Regions from separate parts of the Burkholderia sp. LMU1-1-1.1 genome, predicted to be linked through region 1. Evidence: riboswitches for the same ligand, from Rfam matches in the RefSeq annotation. Region 1 holds a riboswitch; the other holds the start of a gene.
What was found. A riboswitch is a leader RNA that binds a small molecule or an ion and turns the genes downstream of it on or off. The one in region 1 is predicted to bind glycine.

Region 1 (10,902 bases):
GCCGACAGCGTCCAGCCCAGGTGTCCGTGGCCGGTGTTATAGAACACCGACGGCGCCCTGCCCCGGCCAACGCGCGGCATCAGGTTGGGCATCATCGGCCGCAGCCCGGCCCAAGGCGTGACGCTGCGCGTGCTCACGCCGGGGAAGCATCGCCCCACCCAGTCCACCAGCGGCGCGATGCGGTCGGCGCGGATATCGCGGTTAAAACCGTTGAACTCAGCCGTGCCGGCCACGCGGAAGCGGTCGTCCCCGAGGCGGCTGGTCACCAGCTTGGTCTCGTCGTCGAGCAGGCTGACCGTCGGCGCGGCGGCCTGGCTGGCGGCGTCGTTCAGATGAACCGTGATCGAATAACCCTTGACCGGATAGACGTTGACGCGGTCGCCCAGCATGGCCGCCATGGCGCGGCTGGCGGTGCCGGCGCAAACGACCACCGCGTCGTGGCGGCGGGTTTCGCCGAAACCATCCTCTTCGACGGTGATATCGACGCCGTCCGCGTCCGCCCGCATGGCCGTCACCTGCTGGCCGAAGCGCAGATCGGCGCCGAGCCGTTGCGCCGCCAACGCCAGGCCGGTGGTGAATTTGTGGATATCGCCGGTGCTGTCGCTGACGGTGTAGTGGCCGCCGTAGTACTCGCCGCGCAGCGTGGGCTCGATGGCGCGCATCTCCTCCGGGGTGACGGCGCGGCGCGAGAGCCCGCCCTGCAACAACAGCTTCGACACGCCGGCGGCGTGCTCGAATCCCGCGCGGTCGCGGTAGATGTGCAGGATGCCCTCCCGTTTGAGGTCAAAGGCGATGTCCTCGTCCCTGGCCCACTGGAACAGATACTCGCGCGCGGCCAGCGCCAGCTGCGCGGTGGCGACGGTGTTGTCGCGGTAGTGCGGCATGGCGGCGATGAATTCGGCGAACCACGACAGCTTGTGCCAGCCCGGCTTTGGATTGACCAGCAGCGGCGCGTCGTTCCTCAGCATCCACTTCAGGCCCTTGGCGATGGTGGACCGGTGGTTCCACACCTCGGCGTTGGAGGCGGACAGCTGTCCGCCGTTGGCGAACGAGGTTTCCATCGCCGCGTAGCGGTGGCGTTCCAGCAGGGTGACGGAGAAGCCGCGTTTGGCGAGGGCGTAGGCGGTGGTGACGCCGGTGATGCCGCCGCCAATGATTGCTATGGTTTTCATGAAGGACTCCGAACCGTCAAAGGGGATGGTCTCGGCGCACATGCGCAAAGACACCCCCTCTGTTCTGGACCTGAGAGATTCACGCCGGGCCGCGATGGCGGCAGCGCTTGCTCCTTCGGTGCGGGGGACGACGTCCGAGTCCTGCCGCTCTTCAGAGTTTAAAGTGCTGTATCGGTCCTTTGGCCTGAGAGTTTCCGGGGCGGTTGCTCCTTCGGCGCCGTTCGTCAGCCTATGCTGGAACAGTCTCTCCCGATACGGCGATGGCTTTTGGCCACAACGCGCCTAGCTTACCCGAAAAATTGCGGCTTTACTATCCCCGTTGGATTTGCAACCGGCCATAAGCTTGACCCGGCACAGCACCGGCGGCGGTGGACGGCAGACAATCGTCGCGGCGGGGAACCGCGACGTCCCTTGTCGGTCAAACCAGCAAAGACCCGGCACGCCGGCCGCCTTGCGCCGAAAAGGAGCTGCCATGAAACTTTGCCTCATCGTGTACTACTCTCGCACCGGCGTGACGGCCAAAGTCGCCAACACGCTGGCCCAGGCCTGCGGCGCCGACATCGAGCGACCGCAGGATCTACGCCCGCGCGACGGCGCCGCCGGCTTCCTGCGTTCGGCGTGGCAAGGCTGGCGCAAGCTGCCGGGCGAGATCGCCCCGCCGCAACGCCGCCCTGCCGACTATCCGTTCATTTTGCTCGGCACGCCGGTCTGGGCCGGACAAATGAGCGCGCCGATGCGCAGCTACATCCTGCGGCAGCGCGAGCATTTCCGCCGCATCGGCCTGTTCTGCACGGCCGGCGGCGGCGACGGCCAGGACGTGCTGACGTCGATGGCGGAAATGTGCAACAAACTGCCCATCGCCAGCCTGTGCCTGCGCCAGAGCGACGTGCTGTCGGACCACTACCAGCAAGCGCTGGCCGATTTCGCCGGCGAACTCGCGATCGTCCAGCGGGACCATGAAGAGTCGGCGCCGTCCGCCCCGCTGATACACCCCGTGTAGACCGTGGCGCGGCGGAGGGGCGGCGCCCCTGGCATCAACGGGCGATGGTCGCCGCCTGGCCCAGCGCCTGCTGCAACGGCTCGGCCTGCGGGTTGCTGACGGTGCCCGCCGCGATCTCCCTTGGCGACAGCGTCCGGCCGTAATAGGCATTGGTCAGGCTTTGGTTGAAGCGGATATCATTGACGCCCACCGCCGCCACGTCGCCGAACAAGCCCTTGGTCCCGCTCCAGGCCACGACATCGCCGGTGCCCGCCGTTCCCTGCGCCAGCCTGCTCCAGTTCAACACGGTAAGGCCGGCATCGGCGCTCAGGGCAAGATTGTTTTTCTTCATGAACTCGTTGACCGCCTTCTCATTGTTGAGAACCAGCGCGACCGGCCCGCCTTCCACGCCGGCCTGAAGACCGACCGTCAAGCCGCCGAGGTCGTAGAACGCCGGCCCGCTCCAACTGCCGTCGGACCGTTTCAGCAGTAGCAAGCCGGCACCGCCATGGGCGCCCACGCCCAGCGCCGCCCGTCCATACGATGGAACAATCAGCACGCCTTTTGCCTGTTGCAACAATTGTTTCATGCGCGGTTCCGCCTCCAGCTGGCGCACCACCGACAGCGCGTCGCTGACGCGTTGCGATGCCCGCTGAGCGGGCTTGGCGCCGAGACTGCCCGTGTCGCTACGCCCGCTCCGGGCGCTCTCACCGGTCTGGCTTGCCGAGCCACCCTGTCCGCTCGATCCGGTTTGTCCGCTTTGTCCGCTTTGTCCGCTTTGTCCGCTGGTGCCGCTTTGGCCGCTTTGGCCGCTCTGCCCGCTTCCAGACTGGGCCACCGCCGCGCCGGACAGCAACGTCGCGGCCACCCATGCTAGCGCTCCCGCCTGCTTTTTACGCTCGATCATCATAGTTTCCCCCTTTGTGCGCTCCATACAATGTCGTACGCAGGTGCGTACCCAAATCATGCTAGCGCCGGAGGTCCGGCAACGCCTTTGATCTCACACAAAGTGTGCGAAAAAACCGACCCGCACCTGCGCCGGCGCAAGAACATCAGGTCTCGAGCCTGCTATGCGTGCGACCCTGCCTTGCACGTGCGACAGCGTACATCGCTTAAAATTGAACTCAGGCATACTTATCGTTACCCCGAAATAACTTGATGAAGGCTAGACATGGCAGAGAATGAAAAGGCGGCAACGCCCGCCCCGGCGATGGACGCCGAAACCCTGGAATTCATACGCGGTGTATTCACGCTGGTGCGAGCCGGCGAAGCGGAGCGCCTGGCCGGGATGGTGGCCAAGGGCCTGCCCGTCGGCTTCCGCAATGAAAAGGGCGACAGCCTGATCATGCTGGCGTGCTACCACGGCCACCTGGACACGGCGCGCGTGCTGCTCGAAGCCGGCGCCGATCCGAACGTCGCCAACGATCAGGGACAGACGCCGCTGGCCGGCGTCGCCTACAAAGGCTACCTGGACATCGCCGAACTGCTGCTGGCCCATGGCGCGGACATCGAGGGCGCCAGTCCGGACGGCAAGACGCCGCTGATGATGGCGGCCATGTTCAACCGCACCGATATCCTCAATCTATTGATCGAGCGCGGCGCGGCCGTCGACGCGGTCGACAGCCGGGGCATGACGGCGATCTCGCTGGCGCAGACGATGGGGGCGAAGGATACGGCCGCCCTGCTGGCTGCAAAAAACCCGTAAGCCACGCCGCGATTGCCGCGCTCCAGCGTCACGCCCCGATCAAGCCCTGCCCGCAAACGCGCAGGGTCGCGCCACTGATGCCGAACGCGCCCGGGGTGGCAAGGAAGGTAATCGGTTCGGCGACGTCGCGCGGTTGACCGCTCTGCTTGACGGAATTCAGGCGCCGGCCGATCTCCCGCACGACCATGGGCATGGCGTCGGTCATCGGCGTGTCGATAAAGCCCGGCGCCACGGCGTTGATGCAGATGCCGCGCGGCGCCAGCAGCGGCGCCTGGGCCGCCACATAACCGATCAGCGCGGCCTTCGACGCCGCGTAGTTGGTCTGCCCGAAGTTTCCCGCCACGCCGCTGACCGACGACAGGCAGACTATGCGGCCCTCGTCCCGCAGCACGCCGCGCTCAAGGAATTGCTGGTCGATCGCCATCACGGCGGCCAGGTTGACCTGCACCACCAGATCCCAGAAATGTTCCTGCATATTGGCCAGCGTGCGGTCGCGCGTGATGCCCGCGTTGTGGACCACGATGTCGACGCCACCGAAGCGTTCGAGCAGGAAGCCGGCCAGGCGCTCCGCGGTGTCCGGCGCCGCGATATCGGCCAGGAAGGGAACGGCGGCGTAGCGGCCGCAGGCCTTGTGCAACTCCTCCGCCGCGCCCGGCACGTCGAGCGCGACCACGGTGGCGCCCTCCTGCGCCAGCCGCTCCACCACGGCCAGTCCGATGCCCCTGGCGGCACCCGTCACCAGCGCGACCTTACCGGACAAGACCTGCGTCGAGGGCATGCCGGCGGGTGCGGCGACGCTGCCGGCGAGGTGAAAAGCCTGACCGGTCACATAGGTGGCGCGGGCGCCGCAGAAGAACCGCAACGGGCCGTCGAGCCGGTCGAGCGCGTCGCGGGCCACATAGCCGAGATTGACGGTGATGCCCTTCGCGCCGATCTCCTTCGCCAGCGACCGCACGAATCCCTCGACACCACGCGCAACGGCGGCGGCGACGGGCGTGGCCGCCGCGCCGGGATCGGCCGCCAGCACCAGTACCCGGCCATTGCGGACCAGCCGCCGCACGACGGGATGCAAGCCGTCGTACAACGCCCGATAATCCTGCGGCGTCACGCAGCCGGTCGCGTCCATCGCCACGATATCGAGCGGCCCGGCGTCGGCGGGCGGTGCGTCCAGCGTTGCCGCGCCGGCGCGCGCCAAGGCCGCCGCCATGGCGTCGGCCGCATAGCCGCCGGCGGTTCGGCACAACAGCACGCGCTTGCCATCGAACGGCCGCTCCACATAAGGACCCGCCTCGCGCGACAGCGGCACGGGGTTCGGCAGGCCGATCGCCTTGGCGATGGCGCCGGTGAGCGGGTTGCCATTCAAGCGCATTAACAAATCCGACATGTGTTTTTCTTCGAGACGGGAAACACAGTATTATGCCCGCATCGCCGGCGGGCTCCGTGCTAACCCGGTTTGCCGTCCACCCGCGCGTTAGCCAGGTACGGACGGTAGACCAGCGCATACAGGCCGAACGCGACCGCCCAACAGGCGGCGCTGGCCAGCAGCAGCGAGCCGCCCGCATTGTCCCAGCCCAGCGCCGACAGCACGCGCGACAGGGCGCTGAGCTGGATCAGCACGAACATGGCGCGCTCGGCCCGGCCCGCCTTGAGCGGACGTCCGGTGTGGCCCAAGGTCGTACGCGTCATCATGCCCAGGATCAGTCCCGCCATCGATCCAACGGCCAGCGCGTGGAATCCGGCACTGGCGCTCACCAACTTCCAGCTCGACAGCGCGAGCAGCACGAAGCCGACCGCGATCCACGCATACGACAGGTGCATGATCCACAACAGCGGCACCGACAGCGTGCGCAACGCCTGCCAGCGCCACAAGCGCAGCAGCACCAGCGCCGCCGCGGCCAGCGCCAGCGGCCCGAACAGCCAAGCCGGCGCGGCCGCCACCCACGCCAGGGCTGACGCCGTCAACAGGCCGAGCGACACACGGTCGAGCATCGGCTGCACCAGCGGCGTGGTGCCCGGCGCGCCGTTGCGCGTGAACATGGGGATGATGCGGGTTCCGATGGCCGTCTCCATGATGACGATCACCAGGATGGCGGCCTGTATCGGCGCCAACGGCGCCTGCGCTAGCCAGCCCAGGGTGATTGCGTGGAACACGCCGTTGGCCAGCGCCATCAGGCCCAGCAGGACGACCAGGAAGTAGTTGCGTTTGTTGCCGGACTGGCGCATCACGCGCCACAACGGCCAGGCGGCCAGCGGCAGGAACGTCCAGTCGACAATGGCGGCGGCCAGTGGCGGCGCCAGCAGCATCGCCACCCGGCCCAGCAACCACAGCATCACCAGCGCGGCCAGCTTGCCGCGCACAGGCGTCCACAGGCCGGTCCAGTTGAACGCCGCCGTGTAAAGAAATCCCACCACCACGGCGGCCGCCATGCCGAACACCATTTCGTGCATGTGCCAGGCGAAGCCGACATGCAGCAGGCTGGCGAGGCCACCCCGTATCCAGCCGAAATACTGCGCCATCCACAGCGGGATGGACAGCGCCGCGAACAGCGCCGCGCCCAGGTAGAAGGGGCGGAACCCCAGCCGCCACAAAGGGTGGCCGGTGTGCCAGGCGCCCGCTCGGGCCGCGGGTTCTTCGATATGCAGCAAGGTCATGATCGTCATTCCTTTAGAGTTCCGGCATATTGTCTGCGCGGTGTCAGTACCTGTGAAGACCAGCGCCCAATCGGCTTAACCTGCATCAAGGAAATCGAAAATACCGGCCGCGAGCGGCCCACAGGCATCGACCGCCGCGCCGCTTTCGCTTAGCCTGTAGGGGTTGATTCAGCCGATACACCAAACGAGGAAATGCGATGCACACCACAGTACTGAAAATTGACGCCATGGATGGCGAAGCCTGCGCCGACAAGGTCGCCCAAATTCTCAATGAAACAAACGGCGTGAGCGAAGTGAGCGTCTCGCTGCGCGACGGCATTGCGATCATGCGCGTCGACGAAACGCTGACGTCGCCGCACCTGCTCACGCGCGCCCTCGCGCTGGCCGGTTATCCGTCCTATCCGAACGACGGCGCGCCAGAGCCAAAAGCCAACGCCGGCGGTTGCTGCGGTGGCTGCTGCGGCGGTTGACCGCAGTCCAGGCGGCGGCGCATCAGCCGCCGCCCTGCATGCGGTGCTCGACGGCATACACCGCCGCCTGCACCCGGCTGCTGAGCTTGAGCTTTTTCAGCACGTTCTGGACATGGATCTTGACCGTGCTTTCCGCCAGTTCCAGATTGCGGGCGATGCTCTTGTTGCTCTCGCCGCGCGCCAGGCAATCGAGGATTTCGCGCTCGCGCGGCGTCAACTTGTCTAGCTCGGAGGCCACCGGCGCCGCCGCACCGCTTTGCAGCTGCGCCACCAGCTTGGCCGTCATCGCCTCGGCCACCACGGTCTCGCCGGCGGCGGCGCGGCGGATCGCACGCGTCAGGTAGTCGGTGTCGATGTTCTTGAGCAGATAGCCGCTGGCGCCGGCCTTGAGCGCCGTGCTCAGATCCTCGGCGTCCTCGGACACGGTCAGCATGACGATGGCGGTGTCGGGGCAATCCTGGCGCATCAGCTGCAGCGTTTCCACGCCCGACATGCCCGGCATGTTCAGGTCCAGCAGCACCACCTGCGGCTGTAGTTGCAGCGCGCGCTTGATGCCCTCGAAGCCGTCGGCGGCCTCGCCCACCACGTTGAACTCCGGATGGCGCTGCAGCAGCGAGCGTATGCCGCTGCGGAACAAGGTGTGGTCGTCGACCAGCAGCACGCTGATGGCGTTGGAATCCGGATTGGTTTGCATGGGTGTAGCCTCTCTTGAATGATTACGCCGCGCGCCGCTGGGCGCGGCCAAGGTGCACGCGCACGACGGTGCCGGCGCCGGGCGCGGACTCGACGTCCAGCCGGGCATCGATGCGTTGCGCGCGTTCGCGCATGATGGTGATGCCGACATGGGCGCCGCCCTTGGCGTCGAGTCCCTTGGGATCGAAGCCATGGCCGTCGTCGCCGATGCTCAGGTCGAAATCCTCGCCGTCTGTGAGCTTGATGCGCACCTGGCGCGCCGAAGCGTGCTTGCGCACGTTCGACAGCGCCTCCTGCACGATGAACAACAGTTGCAGCTGGTGCTCGCGCGGGAACGGCGCGCCGTCGCTGTCGGCGGCGAAATCGACGGCGATGCCGCTCTGCCGGCGGAACTTGTCGACCACCGTTTCCAGCGACGTCACCAGGTTGCCTTCCTGAAGACGGGTGCGGAAGTTGTGCAGCAGCTCGCGCACGTCCTGGTAGCTCTCCTCGACGCCGGCGCGCAGGGCCGGGACGATGCTCTCGATCTCGTCGACGCGGCCGACCTTGAGCGACTGTTCCAGCATCTGCACTTGCAGGTTCAGGAAGTTCAGGCCCTGGGCGATGCTGTCGTGCAGACCCTGCGCGACCAGATTGCGCTCCTCGGAAATGGCCAGTTCACGGTCGCGTCCCTGCAGGCGCTGGTTCTCGATGGCGGTGCCCAGCAGTTGGCCCAGCGTCTCCAGCAAGGCCGTCTGCGCCGCGGTGAACACGGTCGTCTTTCGGAAATGCAGGTTGAAGAAGCCCAGGTGCTGGCGCTGTGCGAAGATATGGAAGATCGAGATTGTGGCGAAGCCCTCGCGGTGGCACTGCAGGGTGTGGCCGCGATCCATGCGCCGCAGGTCATGGATCACCGCCAGCTTGCTGACCACGGCCTCGCCGCACAGGCATTCGCCCACCTTGAGGCAGCGCTCGGTCTCGACCAGTTTTTCGGAAATGCCGTGATGCACCAGCATGTGCAGGTTGCCCCGGTTCGGGTCGAGGATACGCACCGAACCGCCGTCGGCCTTGAAATAGTCGCTGATGCGCTTCAGGAAGCCTTCGCACATCGCCTCGGCCGATTGCGGCTGTTGCAGGAAGGCGGCGCTGTCGTACAACAGCGCAAGTTCGCGGTTCTGCTGCTCCAGTTCGGCGGTCTTGGTACGGACCCGCTCCTCGAGGTGGGCGTAGGAATCCTGGAGCTTGTCGGCCATCTGGTTGAAGCCGTTCGCCAGCGCGCCGAATTCGTCGCTGCTGTCGACCGGCAGGCGCACGCTGAAGTCCTGCTCGCGCATGCGCTCCAGGCCGCCCTGCAAGCGTGTCACCGGCGCCACGATCATGTCGAACAGCAGGTAGATGATGCTCACCGTACCCACCAGCGCCAACGCCAGCAGCAACAGTTGCGAGGCGCGCAGCCAGAATGTGCGTCCCTCGCTGTCGCGTTCGATGTGCTGGACCAACTGGTCGACACGGTGCACGAAGCGCTCGCCGAGCTGTTGTTGCAGCGCGCGCACCTCGGCCGGCGGCGTCGGATAGCGCGCCAACAAGGCGCCGGTGCGCGGGGCCAGCTCGGTGCGCCACTGTTGGCGCACCTCGGCGAACACGCCCCGGATGACGGCGGTCGGCGGCAGGAACAGCGGGCGCTGCGGGTCGCCGTGCTCGAGCAGCGCGAGCGTGGCGTCGATGCGCGTCATCTGCGCGCCAACCAGGCTGGCGGCGGTGGGGTCGGCGCGGCCGGCTGGCGTGTCCAGCTGGCCGGCCAGCATCGCCAGCCGGTAGCTGTCCATGCGCAGGCTGCCGGCGACGTTGATCGCGGCGGCGCTGCCCTCGAGCTGCCAGGAGAGCAACAGTGTCGAGCCGATCACCAGCAGCGCCACCGCCAGGAAACTCAGCAGCAAGCCGACGATGCGGGTCGACAGTTTTTGCCAACCGGCGAACAGCTGGGGCTTCAGCATGGCGGAGCACGCCGATAGGATGGGGCGGGATGCGGCATCGACGACTCCGTTAATCTAAGACAAGGGGCAAGTATAACCGGCGGCAGAGGCCGTCAGCCACCGGTTTGCGACATGAAGCGCACGATCTTCCCGGGCTGGCGGCCGAAGTCGTGCTCTTGCGGCTTGAGCTCGATGGCCTCGCGGATCGCCTGCTCCAGTTCGGCGTCGGTGGCGCCGCCGCGCAGCAGCGGCCGCAGCGGGAACTGCCGCTCCTGCCCGAGGCACAGGTACAAGGTGCCGTCGACCGACAGGCGGACCCGGTTGCAGGTGGCGCAGAAGTGCTGGGACAGCGGCGTGATGTAGCCGATGCTGGCGCTGCCGTCGGCCGTCGACCAGTAGCGCGCCGGTCCGCCGCCCAGCTCCAGCGCCTGCGGCCGCAGGCCGAACTTCTCGGCCAGCCGGGCCTGCACCGGCGCCAGGTTCAGGTAGGCCGTGTTCCGGCCGGTCTCGCCCATGGGCATGACCTCGATCAGGCGCAGCATGAAGCTTTGTTCTATACAAAAGGCGGCCATGGCGTCGATCTCGGCGTCGTTGACGCCGCGCATCGCGACCATGTTGATCTTGACGGGCGCCAGGCCGGCCGCCTTGGCCGCCTGCAGGCCTTCCAGTACGGCCGGCAGGCAATCGCGGCCGGTGATGCCGGCCATACAGTCGCGGTCCAGCGTGTCCAGGCTGACGTTGACGCGCGTAACGCCAGCCGCCTTCAACGCCGCCGCGTGGCGCGCCAGCCGGGTGCCGTTGGTCGACAGCGACAGGTCGCGCACGCCCGGCAAGGCCGACAGGCGCGCGGCCAACTGGGGAATATGGCGCCTGGTCAGCGGCTCGCCGCCGGTCAGGCGCACGCGCGAGGTGCCCAGGCGGGCGAAGGCGGCGACGACCCGTTCGATCTCGTCAAAGCTGAGCCAGTCCGGCGGGTCTTCGTAGCCTTTGAAATCCTTGGGCATGCAATACGTGCAGCGCAAGTCGCAGCGGTCGGTGACCGATACCCGCAGATAGTCGATCGATCGACCAAACCGGTCGCTTAACATCGTCGCTCTCCTGTTGTATGGTGTGAGGCCATTGTAGTGGCGGCAGCTGCGCTTGGCACTGGGCATGAGGGGCTAGGCGGGATAGTTCTTTGTGACTATCCCGCCTGTTATCACTGTACCAACGGCGAACTGGCGCCTTCCAGATCGATACCCTCGATGCCGGCCTTGCCTACCAGGATATGCATGTACTG
Region 2 (10,902 bases), on a different contig from region 1:
TCAACCAGGGCGCGTTGTATCTGGCGATGCGCGACATGCACGGCATCACCATCGCCCACCCCACCCACGCGCTGATCGGCAAGGATTTCCTCGACGTGCCGGACGCCGACGGCAAGGCCTTCCGCCACGAGATGGTGGCCGTGGCCAAGGGCAGCGGCAAAGGGTGGGTCGACTACAAATTCCGCAATCCCGCAACCGGCAAGGTCGCACCCAAGAGCACCTACGTGCTGCGGGTGGACGACGTGGCGCTGGAAGCCGGCATCTACAAACACTGACCGGTCAATGTCATGCTTAGCAAACTTCGTATAGGTCCCAAACTGTTGTTGGCGCCCGGTGTGGTGCTGATCCTGCTCATTTGCCTGTCGGCCGGGGCCTACCTCGGCATGGTGCGGCAAAACGAGTCGCTCGAAAACATGGTGCAGCAGCGCGCGGTGCGCCTCAAGGCGACCGCCGACCTGGTGGCCGGCGCCAACCGCGCGCATACCGAAATCTACCAGCTGCTCACCTGGATCAACGCCAGCTTCGCGCCACCGCGCATCGACGCGCTGGTGCGCGACATCCACACCCGCCACGCGGCGCTGGACCGCCAGTTCGCGCAGCTGGAGATGGTCACCCAGTCGAGTCCCGCCGAGCGCCGCTTCGTGGTGCAGTCGCAGGCCGCGCACGCCCAGTACGTGAAGGCCATCGCCGACGTGATCGAGCTGGGAATCGCCGATCATTCGATGGCTGCCAACGCCATGTTCAAGGCCGAGCGTGCGTTCGACGTGGTGTCGCAGCGGCTCGACGAGCTGTCCAAGCTCGAACAGTCGCTCAGCGAGCGCGCTTTCACGGAGGCGGAATCGGAGTTCACAAGCGTGTCGGTCTGGATGCCGATCATGGTAGCGATATCAATTATCTTGTCGCTATTGGTCACGATGGTGGTGCGTAACGCGTTGTTGAAGGAGGTGCGCGAGATTGGCGCGGCGGCGATCGATCTCGCCGAGGGCAACCTGACGGTCAAGAACCGCGTCTACGGCAGGGACGAGATCTCCGAGACCTCGCGCGCGCTCGACACCAGCATCCGCAACCTGAACACCACGCTCAAGACGATACTGGCGTCGGCCGAATCGATGGACTCCGCTTCGCGTTCGGTGGTTCAAGGCAGCGTGGATTTGACGCAGCGCGCCGAAAAGCAGGCCAGTTCGCTGGGCGAGACCAGCGGCGCGATGCGGGAGCTCAGCTCCACGGTGGCGCAGACGGCGAACAACGCGCAGCTGGCCAATCAGCTGGTGCGCTGCGCCACCAACTTCGCCGTGCGCGGCGGCAGCGTGGTGCAGCGGCTGGTGGTGACGATGGCGTCGATACGCGGCAGTTCGCGCAAGGTGGTGGACATCGTCGGCGTCATCGACGGCCTGGCGTTCCAGACCAACCTGGTGGCTTTGAACGCGGCGGTGGAGGCGGCGCGCGCCGGCGCCCAGGGCGAGGCGTTCGCGCAGGTGGCCAGCGAGGTGCTGACGTTGGCGCAGCGCTCGGCGACGGCCGCGCACGAGATCAAGGCCTTGATCGCCCAGTCGGTGGCCGAGATCGAGGGCGGCGCGCGCTCGGTGGAGGAGGCCGGCGACAGCATGGCGGAGATCGTGGCCTCGGTGCAGCAGGTGGGCGACATCATCAGCCAGATCAGCGAGGCCAGCGCGGAACAGGCCCAGGGCCTGCAGGGCGCGCACATGGCGATACTCGAGATGGACCAGGTGACGCAGCAGAACCTGGCCCTGGTGCGGCAGGCGGCGGCGGCGTCCACGGGGTTGCAGCGGCAGGCGCTCAACCTGTCGGAGGCGGTGGCGATGTTCAAGCTGGAAGAAGGACAGGAGCCGAACGCCCCCCAGCAACCGGGCTCGCCGCGGGTAGTGCGCCTGCGGCTGGCGTCGATTAGGAATTGAGCGCACTCGCAGGCCGTTGGCGGCTCCCGGCGGATTACGCGCTGCGCGCTAATCCGCCATGCGTGCGTCGCCAGCGGCTCGATTTTCAACCATCGACGGCGTCGCGCCAGCGGTCTCCGGGCCGTTTCAGGTAATTGTCGAAGACGTACCGCCACGGCATGGCGATGGGTATCATCACCACCAGCAGGCAGGCGAACACGTTTTCCGTCATGGCCTGGTCCATTTGGCCGGCGCGCCACGCCGGCAGCGCGACGATCGCCAGCCACAGCGTTTTCCACACCAGTTCCCACAGCAGCACCGGCAGCATTTGCAGCGGGTAGCGCACGCCGACGGCGCACAGCAATCCGAACGCGGCGAGCATGCAGTTGACGACCCCCTGCATCATTTCCCACTGCTTGTCATGACGAATAATCCCCGGCCAAACGACCATGGCCAGTCCCACGGCGATGATCAGATAGACGGCCCTCAGCATGTACAGGCGTGGCAGAGACACTGGATGCATCGTTCAGCTCCCGGATATATGGAATATCCATCTTACAACGGAAAAAGCAGGCAAAACCGTGAGGTTCACCTGCTTTTTTGGGGAGCCGCGCTAAACGCCGCGCGCGCCTTCGTCAGTCGTTACTCGTAATCGCTCATCGGCGCGCAGCCGCAGAACAGGTTGCGGTCGCCGTAGACGTTGTCGGCGCGGCCGACCGGCGGCCAGTACTTCTGCTTGCGCAGCGACGGCACCGGGTAGGCCGCCACCTCGCGGCTGTACTTGCGTTCCCACTTGTCGGCGGTCAGCACCTCGGCCGTGTGCGGCGCGAACTTGAGCGGGTTGTCCAGCTTATCGAACTCGCCGCTCTCCACTTTGGCGATCTCGCCGCGGATGGCGATCATGGCGTCGATGAAGCGGTCCATCTCGGCCTTCGATTCGCTTTCGGTCGGCTCGATCATCAAGGTGCCAGGCACCGGGAAGCTCATGGTCGGCGCATGGAAGCCGAAGTCCATCAGGCGCTTGGCGACGTCCTCGTTGCTGATGCCGGTGGCGTCCTGCAGCTGGCGCAGGTCGATGATGCACTCGTGCGCCACGAGGCCGTCGTGGCCCGAATACAGCACCGGGTAGTGCGGCGACAGGCGGCGCGCGATGTAGTTGGCGCTCAGGATCGCCGTCTCGGTCGCGGCGGTCAGGCCTTCGGCGCCCATCATCGCGATGTACATCCACGAAATCGGCAGGATGCTGGCCGAGCCATACGGCGCCGCGCTGACCGAACCGATACCGGCGTTGTCGCGGATGTAGCCGTTCGAACGCTGGTTGGGCAGGAACTTGGCCAGGTGCGCGCCGACGCCGATCGGGCCGACGCCAGGGCCGCCGCCGCCGTGCGGGATGCAGAAGGTCTTGTGCAGGTTCAGGTGCGAGACGTCGCCGCCGAAGGCGCCCGGCGCCGCCACGCCGACCAGCGCGTTCATGTTGGCGCCGTCGATGTAGACCTGGCCGCCGTGCGAGTGGATGATCTCGCACAGTTCCTGGATGCCTTCCTCGAACACGCCGTGGGTCGACGGGTAGGTCACCATCACGCACGCCAGGTTCTTCGAATGCAGTTCCGCCTTGGCCTTCAGGTCGGCCAGGTCGACGTTGCCGTTGGCGTCGCAGGCCGTGACCACCACCTGCATGCCGACCATGTTGGCCGATGCCGGGTTGGTGCCGTGCGCCGACGATGGAATCAGGCAGATGTTGCGATGGCCTTCGCCGCGCGACTGGTGGTAGGCCTGGATCACCAGCAGACCTGCGTACTCGCCCTGCGAGCCGGCGTTCGGCTGCAGCGAGATGGCGGCGTAGCCGGTCACCGCGCACAGCATCTCTTCCAGTTGCGCGATCATTTCGCGGTAGCCGATGGTCTGGCTGGCCGGCGCGAATGGGTGGATGTTGGAGAACTCGGGCCAGGTGACCGGGATCATCTCGGACGTCGCGTTCAGCTTCATGGTGCACGAACCCAGGGGGATCATGGTGCGGTCCAGCGCCAGGTCCTTGTCCGCCAGGCTGCGCAGGTAGCGCAGCATTTCGGTTTCGGAGTGGTAGCGGTTGAAGACCGGGTGCGTCAGGTACTCGCTCGAACGCGCCAGCGATGCCGGGAACGACTCGGCGACGGCCGCTTCGACGGTGTCGAAGTCCGGGCCGTGGGCCGGGCCGCCGACCGGATGGGCGAACACGGTCCACAGCAGCGCGATGTCTTCGCGCGTGGTGGTCTCGTCGAGCGAGACGCCGACGTGCGAGGCGTCGATGACGCGCAGGTTGACGCCGTGCGAGTGGGCCGAGGCGTGCAGCTGCTCGGCGTTGGCGACGGCGACGGTCAGCGTGTCGAAGAAGGTGTCGTTGGTGACGGTGTAGCCGAGCGTCTTCAGGTTCGACGCCAGCACGCCGGTGTAGCGGTGCACGCGCTGGGCGATCTGCAGCAGGCCTTTAGGGCCGTGGTAGACGGCGTACATCGACGCCATCACCGCCAGCAGCACCTGCGCGGTGCAGATGTTGGAGGTGGCTTTTTCGCGGCGGATGTGCTGCTCGCGGGTCTGCAGCGCCAGGCGGTAGGCCTTGTTGCCCTGGGCGTCGATGGTGACGCCGACCAGGCGGCCGGACATGCTGCGTTTGAATTCGTCGCGGGTCGACAGGTAGCCGGCGTGCGGGCCGCCGAAGCCCAGCGGAACGCCGAAGCGCTGGCTGTTGCCGACGACGACGTCCGCGCCCCATTCGCCCGGCGGCGTGAGCATGGTCAGCGCCAGCAGGTCGGCGGCGACGACCACCATCGCGCCCCTGGCCTTGACCGCCTCGACGCCGGCTTTGTAGTCGCGCACCACGCCGTTGACACCCGGGTACTGCAGCAGCACGCCAAAGGCCTCGCCGATGCCGGCCAATTCGGCCGGATGGAAGCCCTTGACTTCGATGCCCAGCGGCTTGGCGCGGGTCTCGACCACTTCGCGGGTTTGCGGCAGCACGTCGTCGGCGACGTAGAACACGTTCGACTTCGACTTGCCCACGCGCTGGATCAGGGTCATCGCCTCGGCGGCGGCGGTGCCTTCGTCGAGCATCGAGGCGTTGGCGATGCCCATGCCGGTCAGGTCGGTGACGGTTTGCTGGAAGTTCAGGATCGCTTCCAGGCGGCCTTGCGAGATCTCCGGCTGGTACGGCGTGTACGCGGTGTACCAGGCCGGGTTTTCGAAGATGTTACGCAGCACCACGCCCGGGGTCAGCGTGTTGTAGTAGCCCTGGCCGATCATCGACTTCAGCACCTTGTTCTTGCCGGCGATTTTTTTCAGCTTGTTCAGCGCTTCCTGTTCCGGCATCGGCTGCGTGTACGCGCCCAGCGGCAGCGTGGCCTTGTTGCGGATGTTGGCAGGGACGATGGTGTCGATCAGGGCGGCGCGCGAGGCGTAGCCGAGGACCGCCAGCATGGCTTCCTGTTCTGCGGCGTCAGGGCCGATATGGCGTGCGATGAAAGCGTCGCGGGCTTCGAGTTGGGTGAGGCTGGAGCGGGTCATGATTTGTCAGGGCCAAAAGAGAGAGGTAACCCCAAGCCAAACCTGGGGTCGGACCCGGTGGGGTCCGACCCCGCCTGGCTGTGCGGGTTAAAGCAAAGGCCGGCGCGATGCCGGTCTTTAATGAATTACGCTTCGGTGGTCTTGCCGTAGGCGGCGGCGTCGAGCAGGCCGTCGATCGCGCTGGCGTCGGTCGGCTTGATCTTGAACAGCCAGGCCGCGTAGGCGTCGGTGTTGATCGATTCCGGGGCGCTGGCCACGTCTTCGTTGACGGCGATGACTTCGCCCGACACCGGCGCGTAGATGTCGCTGGCCGCCTTGACCGATTCCACCACGGCGGCGTCGTCGCCGGCGGTGTAGCTCTTGCCGACCTTCGGCAGTTCGACGAAGACGATGTCGCCCAGCGCGTCCTGCGCGTACTCGGTGATGCCGACGGTGACGGTGCCGTCAGACTCAGCGCGTACCCATTCGTGGGATTCGGTGTACTTCAGGTCTGCAGGAATATTCATGTAAGGCTCCAGAGGGGTAGGGGTCGGGGTACTAGTCGGGATACTAAATCAATTTAAACAGCGAGGATTTTACCGTTGCGGACGAAAGGCAGCTTGACCACCGAGGCGGCCAGCTTCTTGTCGCGGATTTCGACGTGCACGGTGTCGCCGACGGCCACGCCGTTGGGCACGCGCGCCAGCGCGATCGCTTGCTGCATGGTCGGGCTGAAGGTGCCGCTGGTGATCTCGCCGGCGGCGTCGGTGCCGGCCACGATGACTTTCTGGTGGGCGCGCAGCACGCCGCCTTTTTCGCGCAGGATCAGGCCGACGAATTGGGCGTTCTGGCCCATCGCCTGCAAAGCCGCCTTGCCGATGAAATCGCGCTCGGACACCAGGTCGATGGTCCAGGCCAGGCCGGCGTCGAGCGGGTTCACGGTTTCGTCCATGTCCTGGCCGTACAGGTTCATGCCGGCTTCCAGGCGCAGCGTGTCGCGCGCGCCCAGGCCGGCGGGCTTGACGCCGGCGGCGGCGAGCGCGTTCCACAGCTTCTCGGCCTGGTCGGCGGCGACGCCGATCTCGAAGCCGTCTTCGCCGGTGTAGCCGGTGCGGGCGATCATCGCCTCGCCGAAGGCCGCGCTGTGCGCGAAGGCGACGTTGAACGGTTTCATGTCGGCGGTGCCGGCCTTCGATTCGGGGATGACTTCCCACACCTTGGCGCGGGCGTTCGGGCCTTGCACGGCGATCAGCGCCATCGCGTTATCGCCGTCGCGGCGCTGGGTGATCGTCACGCCGCTGTTGGTGGCGGTGTTTTGCGCCTGCATCCACGCCACGTCTTTTTCGGCGGTGCCGGCGTTGACGACCAGGCGGAACCAGCTCTCGTCGATGAAGTAGACGATCAAGTCGTCGATGACGAAGCCCTGCGGGTTGAGCATGCACGAGTACAGCGCCTTGCCCGACACCTGCAGCTTGTCGACGTTGTTGGCCAGCAGGCCGCGCAGGAAGGCGCGCACGTTGGCGCCCTTGATGTCGACCACGCACATGTGGGCGACGTCGAACATGCCGACGTCGGTGCGCACGGCGTTGTGTTCTTCGATCTGCGAGCCGTAGTTGACGGGCATGTCCCAACCGCCGAAATCGACCATCTTGGCGCCGGCGGCACGGTGTGCGTTATTAAGTGGGGTGGCTTTGAGCGTCATAATTCCTCGGTCCATATCGAAAAGGGGTTAACAGAACATACAAGGAACGGCTAAAAAGCTGTTTCCACAATGATCGCAGACCCCTCTGTCCTTGGTACCTGAGAGATTACGGGACGAGTCGGACTCGATTCCCGTGCGCCCCTTCGGTGGACCGCCGGCGTGTGCCGCGGCCGCTCTCCAGAGTTGGACCAGTTGGCATCCCGCCGCGATGTGATGACATCGATGACGGCCGCGCCGGTCCCTTGATCGGTCCTTTTGCCTGAGAGTTTTTGGGTAGTGCCCCTTCGGCGGCCGCGTTGGCGTATCCGCCCGCAACCCTCTCCCGATCAAGACTCGGGAATATATGTCAGAAGGGCCGGAATGTCAATCTTGCGGGCAAGGCGGGAGGGTGCGATGAGCGGGGGCGCGCACGAATGGCGAACAATAAAAACGCCGTATAAACAACTATTTGCTAGAATAAATCATACTTATTCGAGAGCCCACCCATGAGCCAAGATCCAAATTCCTACGAGGGCCACGCGTGGTTCACCCTGTCCGGCGACGTCAACAGTGACATGGTGCGCCGTGTCTTCGACGCCGTCGCCGACATGACCGAGGACCGCGTCACCACCGCGCACATCCTGATCCAGTCGAACGGCGGCTATGTCAGCGACGGCATCTGCCTGTACAACTACCTGAGCAAGCTGCCGATCAAGATCGTCACCTACAACGCCGGCGCGGTGGCGTCGATCGCCGTCATACTTTTCCTGTCCGGCCAGGAGCGCTATGCCAGCGACACGGCACGTTTCATGGTGCACAAATCGCACGCCAGCGCGCCGCACGGCGCCCGGCCGGACGCGCTGCGCATCATCGTCGAAGGCTTGCAGGCGGACGACGCCCGCACCGAGCAGATCCTGCGCGACCATGTGCAGCTGACCGAGGAGCACTGGCGCACGCACGCCTATTCCGACCTGCACCTGACGGCGGCCGAGGGCGTGGCGGTGGGGATGGTCAACGCGGTGAAGGATTTCGTGCCGCCGCGCGGACAGCGCGTGGCCAATATTTGATCTGAAGGTTGAGCGGCGCCAGGGAGGCGCCGCCGATGCCGCTAGCTATCCATCCTGATTAGCGGTTTTTGTTGCCCGACTGTTTGTTGCCGTCATTTTTGTGGCTTTGCCGGCCGGCTTCCACATGTTGCTCGTGGGTGCCGCCCTGGGTGCCGGAGCGCGAGCCGCTGGAAGAACCCTGGTCGCCCGATTGCTTGCTGCTACCCTGGTCTCCCGATTGCTTGCCGCTGCCTTGATTGGAGCCTTGCTTGCTGCCGCCGCCTTTTTGATTCGAGTTCATTTTAATTCCTTTGTGAAAGTGAAAGAACGTACTCGCCAAAAGCGCGCCGTGCTTCCCGGAAACCGGTGGGCAACGTGTGCGTTTCTGGTAGAGCAATGATGCGTTTTCGCTCAGGCACTTGCTATCGGAGTGCGTCTTGGAGGGCTGTAGGAACATGCCTCGCACTCTTCATCAAAACTCTTCCCATTCGACTTCATTGCTGAGCTTGCCGGACGCTTTCCCGAGGCCGCTTGTGGAGGCGGCGCGCCCGGTCGCGCGGGGCTTGGCATGCGCCTCGGCGCCTGCTTTGGCGCTGGTGGCCGGGGCGGTGTTGGCGGCCGGGCGGCGCGGCGCGGCCTTGCGCTTGTCCGCCGACGGCAATGCCGGCTTGAGCCGCTCGCGGCGGGTGATGGCGGTGGCCGGCGCGGCGGGCGTCTCCCGGTGGTCCGGCATCTCCGCCGCGCCCGTCAGGGCGGCGGTGCCACGGGTGTCCAGCGCGTCGGCGCCGCCGACCGACTGCGGCGTGTCCCGGTACGCGCCCTCGTGCACGGCAAACGCGCCGATCGCCTCGTTCAGTTTGCCGGTTTCATCGCGCATCGACGACGCGGCCGCCGCCGCCTGCTCCACCAGCGCGGCGTTCTGCTGGGTCGCCTGATCCATCGCCGCGATCGCCTGATTGACCTGCTCCAGGCCGGCCGTCTGCTCGGCGCTGGCGTCGGCGATCTCCCCGATCAGCCCGGTCACGCGCTGGACGCTGCCCACCACCTCGTCCATCGTCAGCCGCGCCTGGTCGGCCAGCTGCGCGCCGCGCACGACCTTGTCGACCGAGTCGTCGATCAGGCTCTTGATCTCCTTGGCCGCCGCCGCGCTGCGCTGGGCCAGGTTGCGCACCTCGGAGGCGACCACGGCGAAGCCACGGCCTTGCTCGCCGGCACGCGCCGCCTCGACCGCCGCGTTCAGGGCCAGGATGTTGGTCTGGAATGCGATGCCGTCGATCACCCCGATGATTTCCGCGATTTTCTTCGAGCTGTCGTTGATCGACGCCATCGTGCCGACCACCTGGTCGACATCGTTGCCGCCGCGCACCGCGACCGCCGACGCCGACACGGCCAGCTTGTTGGCCTGCACCGCGTGCTCGGCGTTTTGCTTGACGGTGGCCGTCAACTGTTCCATCGACGAGGCGGTTTCCTCCAGCGAGGCGGCCTGTTGCTCGGTGCGGGTCGACAGGTCCTGATTGCCTTCGGCGATCTCGGCCGACGCCTGGCCGATCGCGCGGGCGCCGCTTTGCACCTGGGCGATCATCGTCATCAGGCTGTCGTTCATGTGCTGCATCGCTTGCAGCAGCTTGCCGGTTTCATTGCTCGTGCGCACCTCGATGCGGGTGCTCAGGTCGCCATCGGCGATGCGCCGCGCCACCAGCATCACCTGCAGCAGCGGCGCCGAGATCGTGCGCGCCAGCCACAGCGCCAGCAGCACGCCGAAGCCGATCGCGGCGGCGAGCAGGGCCAGGGTGGTGATGCGCGCGACCGTGTACACCTGGTCGGCGCCGCGCGCCGCCTTCTGGCTGCCCGACATATTGCTGGACAGTATTTTGTCCAGCTGGGCGTTGGCCGCATCGAGCGCCGGCTGCGACGAGCCCTTGAGGACGGCAACCGCGTCGTCCTTTTTGCCTTCGTTAGCCAGCTTCATCATTTTGTCGTGTTCGGCCAGATAGGCGACGGCCATTCGTTGTAATTCGATCGCCTCGGCCTTGACGTTGGCATCGTTGACTGTCCTGCCGAGCCTGTCGGCATTGTCACGGAACGCGGATAGTGCGAGACTTAGTTTTTGCTCGGAACCGTCGATGCTGGCCTTGTCGCTGATGACCACGTGTTCGAGCTTGCGCAATTCCTGTAGATCGTTTTTGAGTGACAGCACGGCGATGGTCTGGGGCAGCCAACTGCCCGACAACAGCGTCGATGCCTGATTGATGTCGCCCATGCGTCCCAGCGCGGTCGCGCCGAGCAGCACGGTCAGGACCAGCACGGTGGCGAAGGCGACCAGTAATCTGCTGGAGGTTTCCAGGTTATGCAGGAATTTCATGGATATCCTTGGTGAGGGAAGCGACGGCGGGAGGGCGGAGGGCGGACCAGATAATGATGTTAAGCAAAGTCCAAGCTTGTTCTTTGCGCCTCGTCAAAACCGCTGTTGGAACGAAGAAAGTGGTACACAGCCCGCAAACTGCCAAAAAAATCGCGGATTCTTTCATTGTTGGTATTGCCATGTGGAAATACTGTGCAAGAATGAGGTCTACGGATCGATCACCAGCAGGCCGACATGATGGCTAACACCTCAACCACTCCGAGCACCAGCGGCGGGCCGAAAAAGACGGTCTCGCCGCGGCATGGCTTGTTGGAGGACTTGATCGGCATCGCCGTCAAGCATGCGGGCGACCAATATCTGGAACTGGCCACCAAACTGGCCGGCGCGCTGATCGACGCCACC

Region 2: it holds a riboswitch for glycine, as region 1 does, so the genes downstream of both, gcvT (glycine cleavage system aminomethyltransferase GcvT) here and MRBLMU1_RS01935 (D-amino acid dehydrogenase) in region 1, are expected to answer to the same signal.

Annotation. Positions count from the first base shown of each region.
Region 1 is NZ_JBEGHG010000001.1:488,194-499,095, forward strand. It holds gene MRBLMU1_RS01935 (D-amino acid dehydrogenase) at 1-1,172, opposite strand, end outside; glycine riboswitch at 1,222-1,334, opposite strand; glycine riboswitch at 1,335-1,434, opposite strand; gene MRBLMU1_RS01940 (flavodoxin family protein) at 1,645-2,172, shown strand; gene MRBLMU1_RS01945 (lipid-binding SYLF domain-containing protein) at 2,207-3,061, opposite strand; gene MRBLMU1_RS01950 (ankyrin repeat domain-containing protein) at 3,323-3,856, shown strand; gene MRBLMU1_RS01955 (3-oxoacyl-ACP reductase) at 3,885-5,240, opposite strand; gene MRBLMU1_RS01960 (NnrS family protein) at 5,300-6,508, opposite strand; gene MRBLMU1_RS01965 (heavy-metal-associated domain-containing protein) at 6,706-6,978, shown strand; gene MRBLMU1_RS01970 (response regulator) at 7,001-7,672, opposite strand; gene MRBLMU1_RS01975 (type IV pili methyl-accepting chemotaxis transducer N-terminal domain-containing protein) at 7,695-9,644, opposite strand; gene moaA (GTP 3',8-cyclase MoaA) at 9,737-10,711, opposite strand; gene MRBLMU1_RS01985 (peptidylprolyl isomerase) at 10,822-10,902, opposite strand, start outside.
Region 2 is NZ_JBEGHG010000002.1:74,114-85,015, forward strand. It holds gene MRBLMU1_RS02735 (cache domain-containing protein) at 1-275, shown strand, start outside; gene MRBLMU1_RS02740 (methyl-accepting chemotaxis protein) at 288-1,916, shown strand; gene MRBLMU1_RS02745 (hypothetical protein) at 2,002-2,418, opposite strand; gene gcvP (aminomethyl-transferring glycine dehydrogenase) at 2,538-5,432, opposite strand; gene gcvH (glycine cleavage system protein GcvH) at 5,558-5,938, opposite strand; gene gcvT (glycine cleavage system aminomethyltransferase GcvT) at 5,992-7,113, opposite strand; glycine riboswitch at 7,189-7,304, opposite strand; glycine riboswitch at 7,351-7,448, opposite strand; gene MRBLMU1_RS02765 (ATP-dependent Clp protease proteolytic subunit) at 7,599-8,159, shown strand; gene MRBLMU1_RS02770 (hypothetical protein) at 8,218-8,439, opposite strand; gene MRBLMU1_RS02775 (methyl-accepting chemotaxis protein) at 8,611-10,500, opposite strand; gene MRBLMU1_RS02780 (DUF1631 family protein) at 10,735-10,902, shown strand, end outside.